One region of the Pseudomonas cannabina genome, then DNA from elsewhere that is predicted to be linked to it. Evidence: predicted binding sites of a transcription regulator. Region 1 holds the regulator's gene; each other region holds the start of a gene.

What was found. The regulator sigma-54, encoded in region 1, starts transcription at its own class of promoters, with help from an activator protein. The targets are predictions, from matches to a motif close to ANTGGCATNNANNTTGCTNT.
Region 2: BLT55_RS13015 (flagellar basal body rod protein FlgF) is a predicted target of sigma-54. The motif match lies at 2,594-2,613, and genes of this name have one in related genera.
Region 3: BLT55_RS26580 (pilin) is a predicted target of sigma-54. The motif match lies at 2,159-2,178, and genes of this name have one in related genera.
Region 4: glnA (type I glutamate--ammonia ligase) is a predicted target of sigma-54. The motif match lies at 2,061-2,080, and genes of this name have one in related genera.

Annotation. Positions count from the first base shown of each region.
Region 1 covers NZ_FNKU01000001.1:3,559,413-3,563,624, reverse strand. Annotated here, with positions in the region: gene rapZ (RNase adapter RapZ) at 1-415, opposite strand, end outside; gene ptsN (PTS IIA-like nitrogen regulatory protein PtsN) at 418-882, opposite strand; gene hpf (ribosome hibernation-promoting factor, HPF/YfiA family) at 893-1,201, opposite strand; gene BLT55_RS16770 (RNA polymerase factor sigma-54) at 1,277-2,770, opposite strand; gene lptB (LPS export ABC transporter ATP-binding protein) at 2,954-3,679, opposite strand; gene lptA (lipopolysaccharide transport periplasmic protein LptA) at 3,680-4,212, opposite strand, start outside.
Region 2 covers NZ_FNKU01000001.1:2,786,358-2,790,569, forward strand. Annotated here, with positions in the region: gene BLT55_RS13000 (flagellar basal body P-ring protein FlgI) at 1-159, opposite strand, end outside; gene flgH (flagellar basal body L-ring protein FlgH) at 173-886, opposite strand; gene flgG (flagellar basal-body rod protein FlgG) at 966-1,754, opposite strand; gene BLT55_RS13015 (flagellar basal body rod protein FlgF) at 1,801-2,541, opposite strand; gene BLT55_RS13020 (hypothetical protein) at 2,826-3,017, shown strand; gene BLT55_RS13025 (flagellar hook protein FlgE) at 3,018-4,212, opposite strand, start outside.
Region 3 covers NZ_FNKU01000001.1:5,672,674-5,676,885, forward strand. Annotated here, with positions in the region: gene BLT55_RS26570 (type II secretion system F family protein) at 1-300, opposite strand, end outside; gene pilB (type IV-A pilus assembly ATPase PilB) at 303-1,997, opposite strand; gene BLT55_RS26580 (pilin) at 2,224-2,646, shown strand; gene BLT55_RS26585 (IS5 family transposase) at 3,293-4,212, opposite strand, start outside.
Region 4 covers NZ_FNKU01000001.1:4,907,467-4,911,678, forward strand. Annotated here, with positions in the region: gene BLT55_RS23255 (IS1182-like element ISPsy6 family transposase) at 1-427, opposite strand, end outside; gene glnA (type I glutamate--ammonia ligase) at 552-1,958, opposite strand; gene thiI (tRNA uracil 4-sulfurtransferase ThiI) at 2,295-3,749, shown strand; gene typA (translational GTPase TypA) at 3,892-4,212, shown strand, end outside.

The sequences.
Region 1 (4,212 bases):
TGTTGAGGTCGGCCAGATCGATGATCGGGCCGAGCAGTGTGGTCTCGTCGCGTATGGCCTCGGCCAGCGAACGATCCGACGTGCTCAACGGGTGGCGACGCCGGGTTTCCGAGAAACGCTTGAGCAGCGTTGCTTCGTCTGCATCCAGATAGAGCACATCACACTGAATGTTGCGTGAGCGCACTTCATCCAGCATTTGCGGGAAACGGGTCAGATGGCTTGGCAGATTGCGTGCATCGATCGACACCGCCAGCAGCGGTTCTGCAAGCTCGGTATTGATCAGTGCGCGTTCTGCCAGCTCTGGCAGCAGGCCGGCAGGAAGGTTGTCGACGCAATAGAAACCGCTGTCTTCCAGTACATCCAGTGCTGTGCTTTTACCCGAGCCGGAGCGGCCGCTGACGATGATCATGCGCATGGTCAGTGGCCTTTCTGCACGTCCAGCACCACTTGATAGAGTGCCTCACCGCTTTTGGCGCTGCGCAGGCGCTCACGCACATCGGCGCGATCAAGCATGCTGGCAATCTGGCGAAGCAGTTCCAGGTGAGCATCGGTGGCGGCGTCCGGGACCAGCAATACGAAAAGCAGGTCGACCGGCGCACCGTCGATGGCGTCGAAGTCGATAGGGGTGGCGAGGTGAATGACCGCACTGACGGGTTCGCCGCAGCCTTTGAGGCGACAGTGCGGGATGGCAATCCCGTTGCCGAAGCCAGTCGATCCCAGCTTTTCGCGGGCAACGAGGCTTGCGAAGACAGTGTCCGAATCCATGTTCGGTACTTCATGACCGATCAGGTTGGCGATTGCTTCGAGTACGCTCTTCTTGCTGCGTCCCGGCACGTTCACGAGTGAACGGCCGGGGGTCAGGATATTTTCAAATCGGATCATTTAAATGGCGTTAGCGAGCGGCCGCACCTTTGAGGATGCTTTGCTGCTTTTCCTTATGCTTGAGCAATTGTCGGTCGAGCTTGTCGGTGAGCAGGTCGATTGCAGCATACATGTCATCATGTTCAGCATTGGCAACGACCTCGCCACCGGGTATGTGCAGGGTGGCTTCGATCTTCTGCCTGAGCTTCTCGACCGCCATCGTGACCTGCACGTTCGTAATCTTGTCAAAATGCCCTTCGAGCTTCTTGAGCTTGAGCTCGACATAGTCGCGAAGGGGTTTGGTCACTTCCAGTTGGTGTCCACTGATGTTGACTTGCATACAGCTTTCTCCTTTGCCAATGCATAAAGAGACAGGCATGGCGCCTGCCACTGGAACGCTGTGGCTCGGCCTGCATCACATCAGTCGCTTACGCTCACTGGAAGGCGCTATCCCTAATGATTCGCGGTACTTGGCGACTGTGCGACGGGCTACTTGAATGCCTTGTGCCTCCAGTAAACCAGCGATCTTGCTATCACTCAACGGCTTTTTCTGATTTTCCGCTGCAACCAGTTTTTTGATGATTGCGCGAATGGCCGTGGACGAGCATTCGCCGCCCTCGGAGGTGCTTACGTGGCTTGAAAAGAAGTATTTCAGCTCGTAAATACCCCGTGGGGTGTGCATGAACTTTTGCGTCGTGACGCGCGAGATGGTCGACTCGTGCATGCCCACTGCCTCGGCGATGTCGTGCAGGACGAGTGGCTTCATGGCCTCGTCGCCATACTCGAGAAAACCGCGCTGATGCTCGACGATTTGGGTAGCGACCTTCATCAGAGTTTCGTTGCGACTTTGCAGGCTCTTGATGAACCAGCGGGCTTCCTGCAACTGGTTGCGCATGAAGGTGTTGTCGGCGCTGGTATCGGCGCGACGCACGAATCCAGCGTATTGCGGGTTGACGCGCAGGCGCGGTACCGACTCCTGATTGAGTTCGACCAGCCAGCGTTCGTTGTCCTTGCGCACGATCACGTCAGGAATGACGTATTCGGCTTCTGTGGACTCGATTTGCGAACCAGGACGCGGGTTGAGGCTCTGGACCAGTTCGATGACCTGACGCAGCTCATCTTCCTTGATCTTCATGCGCCGCATCAGTTGGGCGTAATCACGACTGCCCAGCAGGTCGATGTACTCGGTCACCAGGCGTTGTGCTTCTGTCAGCCAGGGTGTTTTCGCGGGCAGCTGGCGCAATTGCAAGAGCAGGCATTCGCTCAGGTTGCGCGCGCCGATGCCGGCAGGTTCGAATTGCTGGATACGGTGCAGTACCGCTTCGATCTCGTCGAGTTCGACGTCCAGTTCCGGGTCGAAGGACTCGAGAATCTCTTCCAGCGTTTCGTCCAGATAGCCCTGATTGTTGATGCAGTCGATCAGTGTCACTGCAACCAGCCGATCCTTGTCGGACATCGGCGCCACGTTCAGTTGCCACAGCAAATGGCTCTGCAGGCTTTCGCCGACGGAAGTGCGGGTGGTGAAGTCCCACTCGTCATCATCGCTGCTGGGCATGCTGCTGGCGCTGGTCTGGTAGACATCTTCCCAGGCGGTGTCGACGGGCAGTTCGTTTGGAATGCGCTCGCCCCATTCGCCGTCTTCCAGGTTGTCCACCGTGGGGGCGGCTTCCTGATAGGTCGGTTCCTGAACGTCGGGGTTGGGCTTTTGTTCGATGTTGTCGGCAAGCGGATCGGAGTTGTCGAAATCGTCGCCTTCTTCCTGCCGTTCGAGCATAGGGTTGGACTCCAGCGCCTCCTGAATCTCCTGCTGGAGGTCCAGAGTGGACAACTGAAGTAAACGGATTGCCTGTTGCAGCTGCGGCGTCATCGTCAGCTGCTGGCCCATTCTCAAGACTAGCGATGGTTTCATGGCAGGGGCTAAACACCTTATTCGCTGACGCACGTGCGCCATCTACTACAGGCGCCGGGGCGCCATCATTAAGCAAATTATATGCCTGAAACCTACGGCTTTGCCTAGAGCGTTATGACAAATAAAATCTTGTCAATACGCTACAGGGGCATCAATTAGCCGGGGCGTGCCAAAAGCGCTTGATCAGAGCCGGAACTCGTGGCCGAGGTACACTTCTTTCACCAGCTGATTGGCCAGAATGGTTTCCGAATCGCCTTCTGCGATCAGCTGTCCATCGTTGACGATGTAAGCGGTTTCACAGATATCGAGGGTTTCACGGACGTTATGATCGGTGATCAGCACGCCGATGCCCTTGGCTTTCAGGTGGTGGATGATCTGCTTGATATCGCCCACCGAGATCGGGTCCACGCCTGCGAACGGTTCGTCCAGCAGGATGAATTTTGGCGAGGTGGCCAGGGCGCGGGCGATTTCCACACGGCGACGTTCGCCACCTGACAGGCTCATGCCCAGGTTGTCGCGAATATGCGTGATGTGGAACTCCTGCAACAAGCTTTCGAGCTCCTTGCGACGGGCTCCGGCATCGAGTTCCTTGCGGGTCTCGAGGATCGCCATGATGTTGTCGGACACTGACAGCTTGCGGAAGATCGAGGCTTCCTGTGGCAGGTAGCCGATACCCGCGCGTGCACGCCCGTGCATGGGCTGGTGGCTGACATCCAGATCGTCAATCAGCACGCGGCCCTGATCTGCCTGGACCAGGCCCACGATCATGTAGAAGCACGTGGTCTTGCCGGCGCCGTTGGGGCCCAGCAAGCCTACGATCTGCCCGCTTTCGATGGAGATACTCACATCGCGCACGACTTGTCGGCTCTTGTAGCTTTTAGCCAGATGCTGGGCTTTGAGCGTTGCCATTTACGGGGCCTTCTGCGGTTGATCGGTTTTCTTCTTCGGCTGGATGACCATGTCGATACGCGGCCGTGGGGTCGTCAGCTTGGTGCCACCGCTGGCCCGGCCGGCCGTGACCACCTGTCTGACGGTGTCGTAGACGATTTTCTCGCCTTCCGACGTGTTGCCGTCGTTAATGACCTTGGCCTTGTCGATCAGAACGATACGGTCCTGCCCGGCGTAATACTGGATCGTGACGGCATAGGCTTGCACGATCGGTTTGTCCGGGGCGGGCTTCTGCTCGTAGTAAGCCAGATTGCCAACGGACGTGAACACATCCACTTCGCCTTGGGCATTACGCGTGATCGTCACGGTGTTGCCGGTGACTTTCATCGAACCTTGCGTGATGACGACATTGCCCCGGTAGGTAGCAACGCCTTTCTTGTCATCGAGCTGAGCGTCGTCAGACTGAATGTGGATCGGCTGATCGCGGTCGGTTGGCAGGGACCAGGCGCTCGCGCTTCCCAGTGCTGCGCCCAAGCCGAGCAATAAAGGAAGAG
Region 2 (4,212 bases), 770 kb from region 1:
GTCACCCGTACCGTTGAGCCCCACCACCAGACCGTAGCCGATCAATTGGTTGGCCCGCACGCCGGAGATGCTTGCGATGTCTTTCAGGCGTTCGGCGTGGACGCCGAACGCTGTGGACAACAACAAGGTCGCCGCTATCAGTTGCTTGAGCTTGATCATGTTTATCCCGCTATCAGAAAGGGAACAACGGGCTGAGGAAGAACCGGTCGAACCAGCCTGGCTGGCTGGTATCGGCGAAGGCTCCGGTCCCCGAATAGGTAATACGTGCATCGGCAATACGTGTGGACGACACGGTGTTGTCAGTCGCAATGTCATCGGCGCGAACCAGCCCGGCGATCCGTACCAGTTCATCGCCGGTATTGAGCGTCATCCACTTTTCGCCGCGTACCGACAGAATGCCGTTGGGCAGCACATCCGCAACCGTCACGGTGACCGAACCGGTCAGGCTGTTGCTCTGTGCGGCCTTGCCATCGCCATTGGTGGTGCGAGCACCGTTGTAGCCAGCGTTCAGGCTCAGGTCGTTACCGCCAATCGGGTTGTTGGTGGTCAGCCCCGAACCGAACAGCGAGGTCAGGCCGATACTGTTGGTGCTGTTCTTGGACATTGCAGACGTCGCCGCCTTGCTCGCCGCCATACGCTCGGAAAGCGTGATGGTGATGATGTCGCCGACCCGGAACGCTTTGCGGTCGCCGTAGAGATTCTGCTCGAAGCCGGCCTGATAGATCGCGCCATTGTTCGAAGCCGCCGACATGGGCGTGCGTGGTAACACCGGAGCGTAATAAGGGTCATTGGGCTTGGCCGTCGGCGCAACGCAGCCAGACAGCAGGGTGATCCCGCACAATGAAGCGATCAACACTGAAAAACGCGGAACACTAAGGCGCTTCATGACACTTGAAACCTCGCGGTGTAACAGGCGCTTATCAAGGCGCCCCTTCGGATTGAGCGGTTTTGCCGGCATCAGCGCCTTACAGGTTCTGAGTCAGGTTTTGCAGCATCTGGTCAGCGGTAGAGATCACTTTGGAGTTCATCTCGTAAGCGCGCTGAGTGGTGATCATGTTGACCAGTTCTTCGACGGTGCTCACGTTGGAGTTTTCCAGGGTGTTCTGCAGGGTCGGACCCAGGCCGTTGAGGCCCGGCGTGCCGATCTGCGGCGCGCCGCTCGAACCGGTTTCCAGGTACAGGTTGCCGCCGATGGCCTGCAGGCCAGCCGGGTTGATGAAGTCGGCGGTCTGAATGTTGCCGATGATCTGCGGCGTGGCCGTTGCGCCCGCCAGGGTGACCGACACCGTACCGTCCTGGCCGACCGTAAAGGTCTGCGCAGCCTGCGGCACGACAATCGCAGGCTCGAGCGCGTAACCATTGGCGGTCACGATCTGGCCATTGGCGTCGAGGTGGAATGTACCGTCGCGGCTATAGGCCACGGTGCCGTCCGGCTGAGTCACCTGAAAGAAACCGCGACCGTTGACCGCCAGGTCCAGCGGGTTGTTGGTGGTCTGCAGGCTGCCGGCGGTGAAGTTCTTCTGGGTACCGACGATACGCACACCGGTACCCAGTTGCAGGCCGGACGGCAGCTCGCTGTCCTGAGTGGACTGAGCACCTGGCTGACGCTTGATCTGATACAGCAAGTCCTGAAACTCGGCCCGATCACTCTTGAAACCTGTGGTCGAAACGTTCGCCAGGTTGTTGGAGATGGTGGTCAGGTTGGTGTCCTGAGCGGCGAGGCCGGTTTTGGCGACGTATAGTGCAGGAAGCATGTGTGTTCTCCTCAAGCGCCGGTTTGTCGGCGCAAGCTGTCATTGATTAGCCAAGTTGCAAGACGCGAGCCATCGACTGATCGTCTTCTTCGGCGGTCTTCATCATCTTGACGTGCAATTCGAATTGACGGGACAAGGCCAGCACTGAGGTCATTTCCTCGACTGCGTTGACGTTGCTCGCCTGCAAAAAGCCGGATTCGACCTGAACGGTGGCGTCTACATCGGCAGGCCGACCGGTCTTGGTGTGGATCAGGCCGTCAGGGCCCTTCTCCATGGTCTTGAGGTCCGGTTTGACCAGCTTGATGCGGTCGACCTGGGCCATCACCTGCGGGCTCTCGCCCAGCGAGCGAATGCTGATCGTGCCGTCAGCGCCGATCTCGATCTGCTGTTGTGGCGGCACGGCAATCGGACCGCCGTTGCCCATTACCGGCAACCCGCTGCCGTCGCGCAACACGCCCAGGGCGTCGATGTTCATGCCGGAACTGCGGGTGTAGGCTTCGCCACCATCGGGCGTCTGCACCGCGATCCAGCCATCACCCTTGACGGCGATGTCCAGCTCGCGGCCGGTCTGAACCATGGCACCGCCGGAAAAGTCAGTCCCCGGACGTTCGCTCATGGCATAGGCACGCGACGGCATAACCTCGCCAAACACCGGCATCGAGCGAGCCTGTTCAAGGTCACGCATGAAACCGTTGGTCGAGACGTTTGCCAGGTTGTTGGCGTGAGCCTTCTGCGCAATCGCGTTTTCGGATGCACCGCTCATGGCGACGTAAAGCAACTTGTCCACAGTCTTCCTCCTCCGACAGACGCTTGCCGCCTGTAGCTGTTCTGAAAGGGTTAAAGCAATTTTTGAACCAACTTGTCAGGCTCGATACAAATGCTTGATTTACCAGCAAAAACAGGCACTAAGCGTTTACCTCTCGGCAAAGTGCCACCCAATAGCGGCGGCGGACTGCCGCCCACCTCACGCCAACCCCGACGCAACGCCAAAAAAACTTCGCAGATGCACGCAGACAACCTGAGTGACAGTGATAGTCTGCCTGTCATCACTGACCTCAGCGGGTAATCGCCATGTCTTTTCGCGGCTGCATTGTCGGCCTCGTGGCAGCCAGCCTGACCACCCTCGCCCTGCTCGCCCAGGCTGCGCCTGCGCATTACTACAAATGGCAGGGCGACAGCCGGATCGTCTGTGCCCAGACCAGTCCGGGTCCGGGCTGGAAACAATTGAAAGGTCACTTCATCAAGGCCGACTGCTCGATCTGATCAAGTGGACTGAATCAGCGTCTGCATCAGCGTGACTTCGGTGGAAATCGCCTTGGAGTTGGCCTGATACGCCGTCTGCGCCTGAATCAAGGCAATCAGCTCATCCGCCAGCACGACATTTGAACCTTCCAGCCCGCCACTGACGATGCTGCCCAGCGTACCGACGCCCGGCCTATCGTATTCAGCTACCCCGGAATCAGCGGTCGCTGTCCAGCGGGTATCGCTGCGCGGTTGCAGACCGTGGGGATTGGCAAAACTGGCGAGCACGACCTGCCCGATGTCCTTGGTCATGCCGTTGGTGAAACCGGCCCGCAAAATGCCGTCGCGCCCGACGTCCAGACTTTTCAGCTCCCCCGCCGAGTTACCGTCCACGTACGCTGAAGAACGTGAACTGGCGGCGTTGTGCTGAAGCAGATGGGTAAAGTCGATGGTAATGCCGTCGGCACTGCCCGCCGCCCCATTGGCGATCCAGCGTTCGCGACTTGTGCCTGGATCGACCACCATCGTCGGCGACCAGCCCGTGAGCTGCAGAAGACTGCCATTGCTGCTGCTCAGGCCGGGGCTGCCGGTCAGCGACGCCACCGAGCCATGGGCATCGAACACGATATTGGCGGTCAGCGGCGTTGTGGATTCAGGCAGTTGCGGGTTTCGGTCGTCAATCAGCACGTGCATGCGCCAGCTGTTAGTGCCGTCTTTCACGAAATACTGTTTCAGCTCATGCGCATTGCCCTGGCTGTCATAGATCTGATTGCCGAACATTCTGCTGTAGGTGTTCAGGTCTGCGGGGTTGAAGTCCGGAACCGGACGGTGCATGACCGCATCGGCTGGATCAAGCAAACTCACCCCGGCATCGTCCAGCGGCAACGAAACCACCCCGCCGTTGGCAGAACCGTTTGCCATCCACGCGCCATTGACCTCCTTGGCCGGCACCCAGCCCTGCAAGGCAAATTCGTTGTCCGAGACTTTGCGCAGGTGCTGGCTGTTGCCGCTGTACGACAGCGAGCCGTCCGGCTTGAGTTCGAGGCTGACCTGCAGCGGCGCCACGCTGTCGGGATCTACCGGGTTGCGCCCATCCACCAGCACATGCATGGACCACCGGTTATCTTCGGTCTTGACGAAGTACTGCTTGAGTTCATGATCGGCGGCGGGCACCGGACTGGCCCCCGCATCCTGAATGGTACGCGTGGTGACCCGC
Region 3 (4,212 bases), 2.1 Mb from region 1:
GTTCGGGTTTTCAGCACCCTCGCTGATAATATCGAAAGATTGGAGTAGAGGTACGCCAGCTTTCATCATCGTCGCCATTTGACGCGAGAAAAACGCAATGTCCAGTGGCTTGATCTTCTTGCCCTTGCCAAATATTGAGACTGACTTCTTACGCACCTTGGTCGGGTTAACGCCTTGTTTACGCAGTTGGGCCTTTACGAGAGCCGGGTTATGGCTGCTCAGTTCGCCACTAAGTTTGGCGCCCTTTTTGTCGACGCCCTCCCAAGTGTAAACGGTAACTTTTACTGCCTTGCTGGCCATGCTTAATCCTTGGTCACACGGTTGACTTCTTCAAGGCTAGTGATGCCTTGCATAGCTTTCGACAGACCTGAGGTTCGCAGGTCATTGAAGCCGTCTTTGCGCATCTGTTTGGAAATCTCCAGTGAGTTGCCCTCTTCCATGATGATGCGCTCCAGTTCTGCTGTTTTTTTGACCACTTCGTAAATGCCGACTCGGCCTCTGTAGCCGCCATTACAATGCTCGCAGCCCACCGGACCGTAAATCTTGAAATTGCCAATATTCGCTTCTGGAAATCCTTCTTTGATCAGAGTCTCACGAGGAATATCGAGTTCTTTCTTGCAATGGCTGCACAACTTTCGCGCAAGTCGTTGCGCAATAATCAGGTTGATTGCTGTGGCAATGTTGAATGCCGCGACGCCCATATGATGCAGTCGTGTCAAGGTTTCCGCAGCGCTGTTGGTGTGCAGGGTTGATAGCACCATATGCCCCGTCTGAGATGCCTTGATGGCAATTTCGGCGGTTTCCAGATCTCGGATTTCGCCAACCATGATGACGTCGGGATCTTGACGCAGAAAGGCGCGCAATGCCTGAGAAAAGTCCAGCCCCTGACGCGGGTTGACGTTGACCTGATTGATGCCTTCTAGGTTAATCTCTACCGGGTCTTCGGCTGTAGAAATATTGATATCCACGGTATTGAGGATATTCAGGCCGGTGTACAGCGAAACGGTCTTGCCTGAACCCGTGGGGCCGGTCACGAGAATCATGCCCTGCGGCTGTTTCAGTGCCTCCAGATACAGTGCTTTTTGTTCTGGCTCGTATCCCAGAGCATCAATACCCATCTGCGCGCTGGTCGGATCGAGGATTCGCATCACGATCTTCTCGCCCCACAACGTAGGCAGGGTATTCATACGAAAATCGATGGCTTTTGTTTTAGACACCCGCAACTTGACGCGCCCGTCCTGCGGTTTGCGCCGTTCCGAAATGTCGAGGCTCGCCATGACTTTCAGGCGCGCAGCGATACGGTTTGCCAGATGAATCGGAGGCCTGGCGACTTCATGCAAAATGCCATCGGTACGCAAGCGCACGCGAAAGATTTTTTCGTAGGGCTCGAAGTGCAGGTCGGACGACCCTAGCCGGATGGCATCCAGCAGCATTTTGTTGACGAAACGTACTACCGGGGCGTCGTCAGCGTCATTCTGGGCAGCGAGGGACGTCTCCTTGCCATCAGCCGGTTCGATATCCAGGCCCAGATCGACATCTTCAAGATTACCCAGACCGCTGTCACTGTCGAAAAATCGATCGATCGCAGTCGTCAGCTTGTCATCTTCGACCAGAATGGCCTCGGTATTCAGGCCTGTACTGAACTGAATATCGGTCACTGCCTGATGATTAGTCGGGTCCGATATGCCAATAAACAGCTTGTTTCCGCGTCTCCATAGCGGCAGTGCGTGATGCTGGCGAACCAGCTTTTCACTCACCAGGCCTTTGGGCTGACTTTCCTTGTCCAGGCTGGCGAGGTCCATGAACGGCACGCCAAACTGGTCGGACGCCATTTCTGCTAGCGTCAGGCTCTTGACCAGTTTGTTCTGAACCAGATAGCTCACCAACGAAATCTTGTCGCGGCGCGCCTGTTGATAAGCCTGCTGCGCGACAGTATCGGTAAGTAGATCGGCAAGGACAAGTTGTTTGGCCAAACCAGTGAGAACAGCATCAGTCATAAAACCACCAGACACGGACAATGAGAGGTTTATAGCGCAGTCGGGCGGTGCTGCCAAATGAGGGTGAGGTATGTGACAAAAATTGTCAGTTTCTACGAATTTCTGGGGCTACGATCGTCGCGACAGCCGCGTCAAAATCAGATGGCTTCGACTACTTCTACGTTGGCATGACGTGTGCTTACGCCCTATCAAGGCACACAAAATTGACGCCTCGGAGAAGTATGCGATGAAAGCACAAAAAGGTTTTACGTTGATAGAGTTGATGATCGTGGTTGCGATCGTAGGTATTTTGGCAGCGGTAGCGATTCCGTCCTATCAGAACTACACCAAAAAAGCAGCGTACTCAGAGGTTCTGGCTGCGATGGCATCTGTCAAGACTGCTGTGGGTGTCTGTGCTGTTCAGGCAGCAGCTATGACGGAATGTGATACTGCTGGAGAGGTAGGGGTTGTATTGCCAACTGATGTAAAAACTGGCGCAGTTAATACTATTGCGATAGGTACTGGCGGAGCGATCACCGCTACTCCTAATGCTTACAAAGGTATTGCTACTACGGAAACGTGTAGTCTTACTCCATCTGGAGTGGGCGCGGCAGCCACTTGGACTTTTAGTGGGTCATGTGTATCGGTTGGTTATGTGAGAGCCAACTAATAAAGCATGCTTCCTGTAGCTATGTTGCGAGCTAGTTTAAGCTCGCAACATAGCTACTAAGATCCATGTCTTTGGTCGGGATCTTAGTTTGAACTGGCGTGTTTAGAATGGCTTTTCACAAGCTGGTTAAGCCTTATCGCTGTGCTGTCTAAATATATTGTATCTGCTGTGTGTGTTATGTGTTCAACAGTAAGTTTTATGGTTTTAGGTTAAGGCTGTGCGCTTATTATAAAGCGTCGTCATATATGTTATCTTTGGTTCTCGATAGTTTCCAGTTGGGCTGTGGCAGTGTTAGGGAGGCGCTGATTTATTCGATTTTTCGTCCCTGCAACGCTCTGGAGGCCTTGATTTATCTGGGGGCAACAGCTGGGTTTTAGAATAAATCAGCGTCTCCTTAGGGAGGCGCTGATTTATTCGATTTTTCGTCCCTGCAACGCTCTGGAGGCCTTGATTTATCTGGGGGCAACAGCTGGGTTTTAGAATAAATCAGCGTCTCCTTAGGGAGACGCTGAACAATTAACCCGTTCGCACCGTCCCCATTTCCAAGCCGGTTTTTTTCAACCTGCCGGCCTTATTTTACGTTTCTCGAGCAGATTTCTGCCCTCATTTTGCTGAAAGGCGGGCCAGTCCCGCCTTTCAGACGGATTTATCCTGCCGTCTGTTGTAAATACCGCTTGGCCAGCATCAGATTGGCCAACCCAAACAAACTGAACAACTGCGCTGTATTCTTTTCCAGCCCACGGTAGCGAACCTTGCGATGATTGAAGCGCACCTTGATTACCTGGAAGGGGTGCTCGACCTTGGCACGCAGTTGCGCCTTGGCATATTCAATTTTGCGCTTGACCCGATACAGCACGCTGCCTTCGCCGTGCTGCTTGTAACTGCTTGGCCGTTCTGCAATCGACCAGATAACGTCCCGTTCAGCATGCTCCGGTCGCTTGGCCGCACCGGTGTATCCAGCGTCACCCGAAACATAGGTTTCGTCACCGTGAAGCAACTGGCCAACCTGGGTGACATCCGCCACGTTAGCGGCCGTCCCTACTACGCTGTGCACCAGCCCCGACGTGGCGTCTACACCAATGTGGGCCTTCATCCCAAAGTGCCATTGATTGCCTTTCCTGGCCTGATGCATCTCAGGATCACGCTTGCCTTCTCGGTTCTTGACCGAGGGCGGCGCGGCGATCAGAGTAGCGTCGACGATAGTGCCTTCCTTGAGCAGCAGCCCCCGGCTGGCCAGATGCTGGTTAATCGTTTCAAACAGCAGCCGGGTTAGCTGATGGACTTCCAGCAAGCGGCGAAAACGCAGCAAGGTGGTGGCATCCGGTGCAGACTCGCGACCCAGGTCGATACCCATAAAACCGCGGATGGCCTGGCTGTCGTAGACGGCATCTTCGCAACCTTCATCGGAGAAACCGAAACACTGCTGCACGACGTACATGCGCAACATGCGCGACACCCCTATCGCAGGGCGTCCGCGCTTGCCTGCGGTGTTGCTATAAAACGGCGCCACTTGCGCCTCCAGCAGGGCCCAGGGCACCAACTGTTCAAGGTCAGCCAGGAAGCGAT
Region 4 (4,212 bases), 1.3 Mb from region 1:
CGTCGATGGCCACCAACTCACCGGCGATCAAGCCTGCCGTGCGACAAAACCGAACGAAAGCACGGCAGGTCGCGATGAAGGCGGGTTTATTGTTCTTGCGAAAATCGGCGATGGTCTTGAAGTCGGGCTTGAGCCGGTTGATCAGCCACATCACTTCGATGTTGCGCTGACACTCGGCTTCAAGACGTCGCGATGAGCGAATCCGCTGAAAATAGCCGTAGAGGTAGAGTTTTAGCTGATCGGCGGGATCATAAGCAGGGCGCCCCGTGCTTTTTGGAATCGCTTTATCGAAGCCCAGTTGCACCAGATCGAGCCTGGCAACGTACAGGTCAATGACACGAACGAGGTGATCCTCGGGGATCAACTCTTCCAGCGAGACCGGGAATAGGCTGGTCTGGCTGCGGGACTCACCTTGGATGTAGGCCATAACGAAAAATGCTCTGTATCTTTCGATACGGAGCATTTTCTTTGAGCGCTGCGCAGATTGCTAGGTTTTCACACAGTCTGCGAAGGAGGCCTGTTGTCACGCCATCAACGATGGCGCGGCTGGATCAGCAGCTGTAGTACAGCTCGTATTCCAGTGGGTGCACGAAAGTGCGAACGCGGATTTCTTCTTCGCTTTTCAGTGCGATGTAAGCGTCGATGAAGTCGTCGCTGAACACGCCGCCTTTGGTCAGGAACGCACGGCCCTTGTCCAGTTCTTCCAGCGCTTCTTTCAGGCTGCCGCAAACTTGTGGAATCTCTTTGGCCTCTTCAGGCGGCAGGTCATACAGGTTTTTGTCAGCTGCGTCGCCAGGGTGGATCTTGTTCTGGATGCCGTCCAGGCCAGCCATCAACAGGGCAGCGAACGCCAGATACGGGTTGGCTGATGGATCCGGGAAACGTGCTTCGATACGACGGCCGCGTGGGCTGTTGACGTAAGGAATACGGATCGATGCGGAGCGGTTACGTGCCGAGTAGGCCAGCATGACCGGGGCTTCGAAACCTGGAACCAGACGCTTGTATGAGTTGGTCGAAGGGTTGGTGAAACCGTTCAGTGCCTTGCCGTGCTTGATGATGCCGCCGATGAAGTACAGCGCGAGGTCGGACAGACCGGCGTAGCCTTCACCTGCGAAAGTGTTCTTGCCATCTTTGGCGATGGACATGTGCACGTGCATACCCGAACCGTTGTCACCGTACAGTGGCTTCGGCATGAAGGTAGCGGTACGGCCGTAAGCATCGGCAACGTTGTGTACGCAGTACTTCAGGGTCTGAACTTCGTCAGCCTTCTTGACCAGCGTGTTGAATTTCACGCCGATTTCGTTCTGGCCAGCGGTCGCCACTTCGTGGTGGTGAACTTCAACGGTCTGGCCCATTTCTTCCAGAGCGTTGCACATGGCGGTACGGATTTCGTGGTCGTGGTCAAACGGCGGAACCGGGAAGTAACCACCTTTGATGCCTGGGCGGTGGCCTTTGTTGCCGCCTTCCACGTCCTGATCGGACATCCACGAACCTTGTTCAGAGTAGATCTTGAACATCGAACCGGAGATGTCGGATTTAAATTTCACTTCGTCGAAGATGAAGAACTCTGGCTCCGGGCCTGCGAATACGGTGTCACCGATACCGGTGGACTTCAGGTATTCCTCGGCGCGACGAGCGATAGCGCGTGGGTCACGATCGTAACCTTGCATGGTCGACGGTTCGATGATGTCGCACACCAGGATAAGGGTTGGCTCTTCGGTGAACGGATCCAGAACAGCGGTTTCGTCGTCCGGCAGCAGGATCATGTCGGAGGCTTCGATGCCTTTCCAGCCAGAAATGGAGGAACCGTCGAACATCTTGCCGACTTCGAAGAAGTCGTCTTCCAGCGCATCGCGAGCTGGCATGGTCACGTGGTGCTGCGTACCTTTAGTGTCCGTGAAGCGCAGATCAATCCACTTAACGTCATGATCTTTGATGAGTTGAACCGACTTCGACATGGTGTCCTCCGGGTGGCTAGAGACCGCCTTGATATAGGTGTGGTCCCTTGAATTTGGGTGATGCCGGCGCGAATATTCTGCCAAGGCAACCTGCCTCACAAGGGAGCAATTTGCATGCCAGTGCCCCGTGTTGGGTTTTTTGCCTCAAGCGCAGGTTTTCAGGGGGCGAAAACGCACCGCGCGGGAAAAACACGCACCTTTATGGCGCTTCAATTTGGTGCGCCGACTCTTTTTGGTGCGTCGTTGATTGCGTGTACGATAACTGGTTAAACCTTGAGCAATTTCCGCTATAATCCGCGCCCCCCTTTTTTGGTCGGCACCTCACGCTCCGTTTCCATGAAACTAATCGTTAAAGTTTTCCCAGAAATCACCATCAAGAGCCCGCCGGTTCGCAAGAAGTTCATCCGGCAGTTGGGCAAGAACATTCGTACCGTGCTCCGGGAACTGGACGCGGACATTGTCGTGGGTGGTGTATGGGACAATCTTGAGGTCGAGACCCGCCAGACCGACCCCAAAGTGCTGCAGGGCATCAGGGATCGGTTGAGCTGCATGCCGGGCATCGCCAACTTTCTGCAAGTGGCCGAGTACCCGCTGGGTGACCTGGACGACATCGTTGCCAAGTGCAAACTGCACTATGCCGACCTGCTGCCGGGCAAGATGTTTTCGGTGCGTTGCAAGCGCGCCGGTCGCCACGATTTCAGCTCCATGGATGTCGAGAAATACGTCGGCAGCAAGCTGCGCATGCAATGCGGCGCGGCCGGAATCGAGCTGAAAAAGCCCGATCTGGTGGTGCGGATGGAAATTCGCGACCAACGGTTGTTTGTGGTTCACGACCAGCATAAGGGCATGGGCGGCTACCCGCTGGGTGCGCTGGAGCAGACTCTGGTATTGATGTCCGGCGGTTTCGATTCGACCGTTGCGGCCTACCAGATCATGCGCCGCGGCCTGATGGCGCACTTCTGTTTCTTCAATCTGGGCGGCCGAGCCCATGAGCTGGGCGTGATGGAAGTCGCGCATTTCATCTGGAAGAAGTACGGCAGTTCGCAGCGCGTGCTGTTCGTCAGCGTACCGTTCGAGGAAGTTCTCGGAGAAATTCTGCAGAAAGTCGATAACAGTCATATGGGTGTAGTTTTGAAGCGTATGATGTTACGCGCTGCATCCGCGGTGGCTGATCGTCTCGAAATCGACGTGCTGGTCACTGGCGAAGCGATTTCACAGGTTGCCAGCCAGACGCTGCCGAACCTGTCGCTGATCGACGCGGCGACTGACAAGCTGGTGTTGCGACCGCTGGTTGCAACCCACAAGCAGGACATCGTGGACCTGGCGACTGAAATCGGCACCGCCGATTTTGCCCGGCACATGCCTGAGTATTGCGGGGTGATTTCGGTCAACCCCAAGACCAACGCCAAGCGTAATCGCGTTGAGTACGAAGAGAAGCAGTTCGACATGGCGATTCTCGAGCAAGCGCTCGAACGCGCCAGGCTGGTTTCGATCGATCGGGTGATCGACGATCTGAGCCGCAATGTCGACATTGAAGAAGTCAGCCAGGCGCTGGCCGGCCAGGTCATCATCGACATCCGTCACCCGGATGCCCAGGAAGACCAGCCGTTGCAAGTGCCCGGCGTGGAGATACAGACGTTGCCGTTCTACGCATTGAATAGCCGCTTCAAGGCACTGGATGACACGCGCCAGTACCTGCTGTATTGCGACAAAGGCGTCATGAGTCGCCTGCATGCTCACCATTTGCTCAGTGAGGGGCATGCCAATGTGCGCGTTTATCGACCGAGCTAAGTGCCCGGGGCTGTTTGCCTGTGGCTTGCGTCACCGGCCCCCCGACACCAGTCGTCATGCCGTAACGGCTTTTGCCGACTCGAAATAGTAATCGCTGTCCTTAAACAGTCAGCAGACCGAATCCTCTGATCGAGATACACAAGTGATCGAAAATCTACGTAACATCGCCATCATTGCTCACGTTGACCATGGTAAGACCACCCTGGTAGACAAACTCCTGCGTCAATCCGGCACTCTGGAGCGCGGCGAGCTCAACGATGAGCGCGTGATGGACTCCAACGACCAGGAAAAAGAGCGCGGTATTACCATTCTCGCGAAGAACACCGCGATCAACTGGAATGGCTACCACATCAACATCGTGGACACCCCGGGCCACGCCGACTTCGGTGGTGAAGTAGAGCGCGTGATGTCGATGGTCGACTCCGTACTGCTGCTGGTCGATGCCCAGGACGGCCCTATGCCG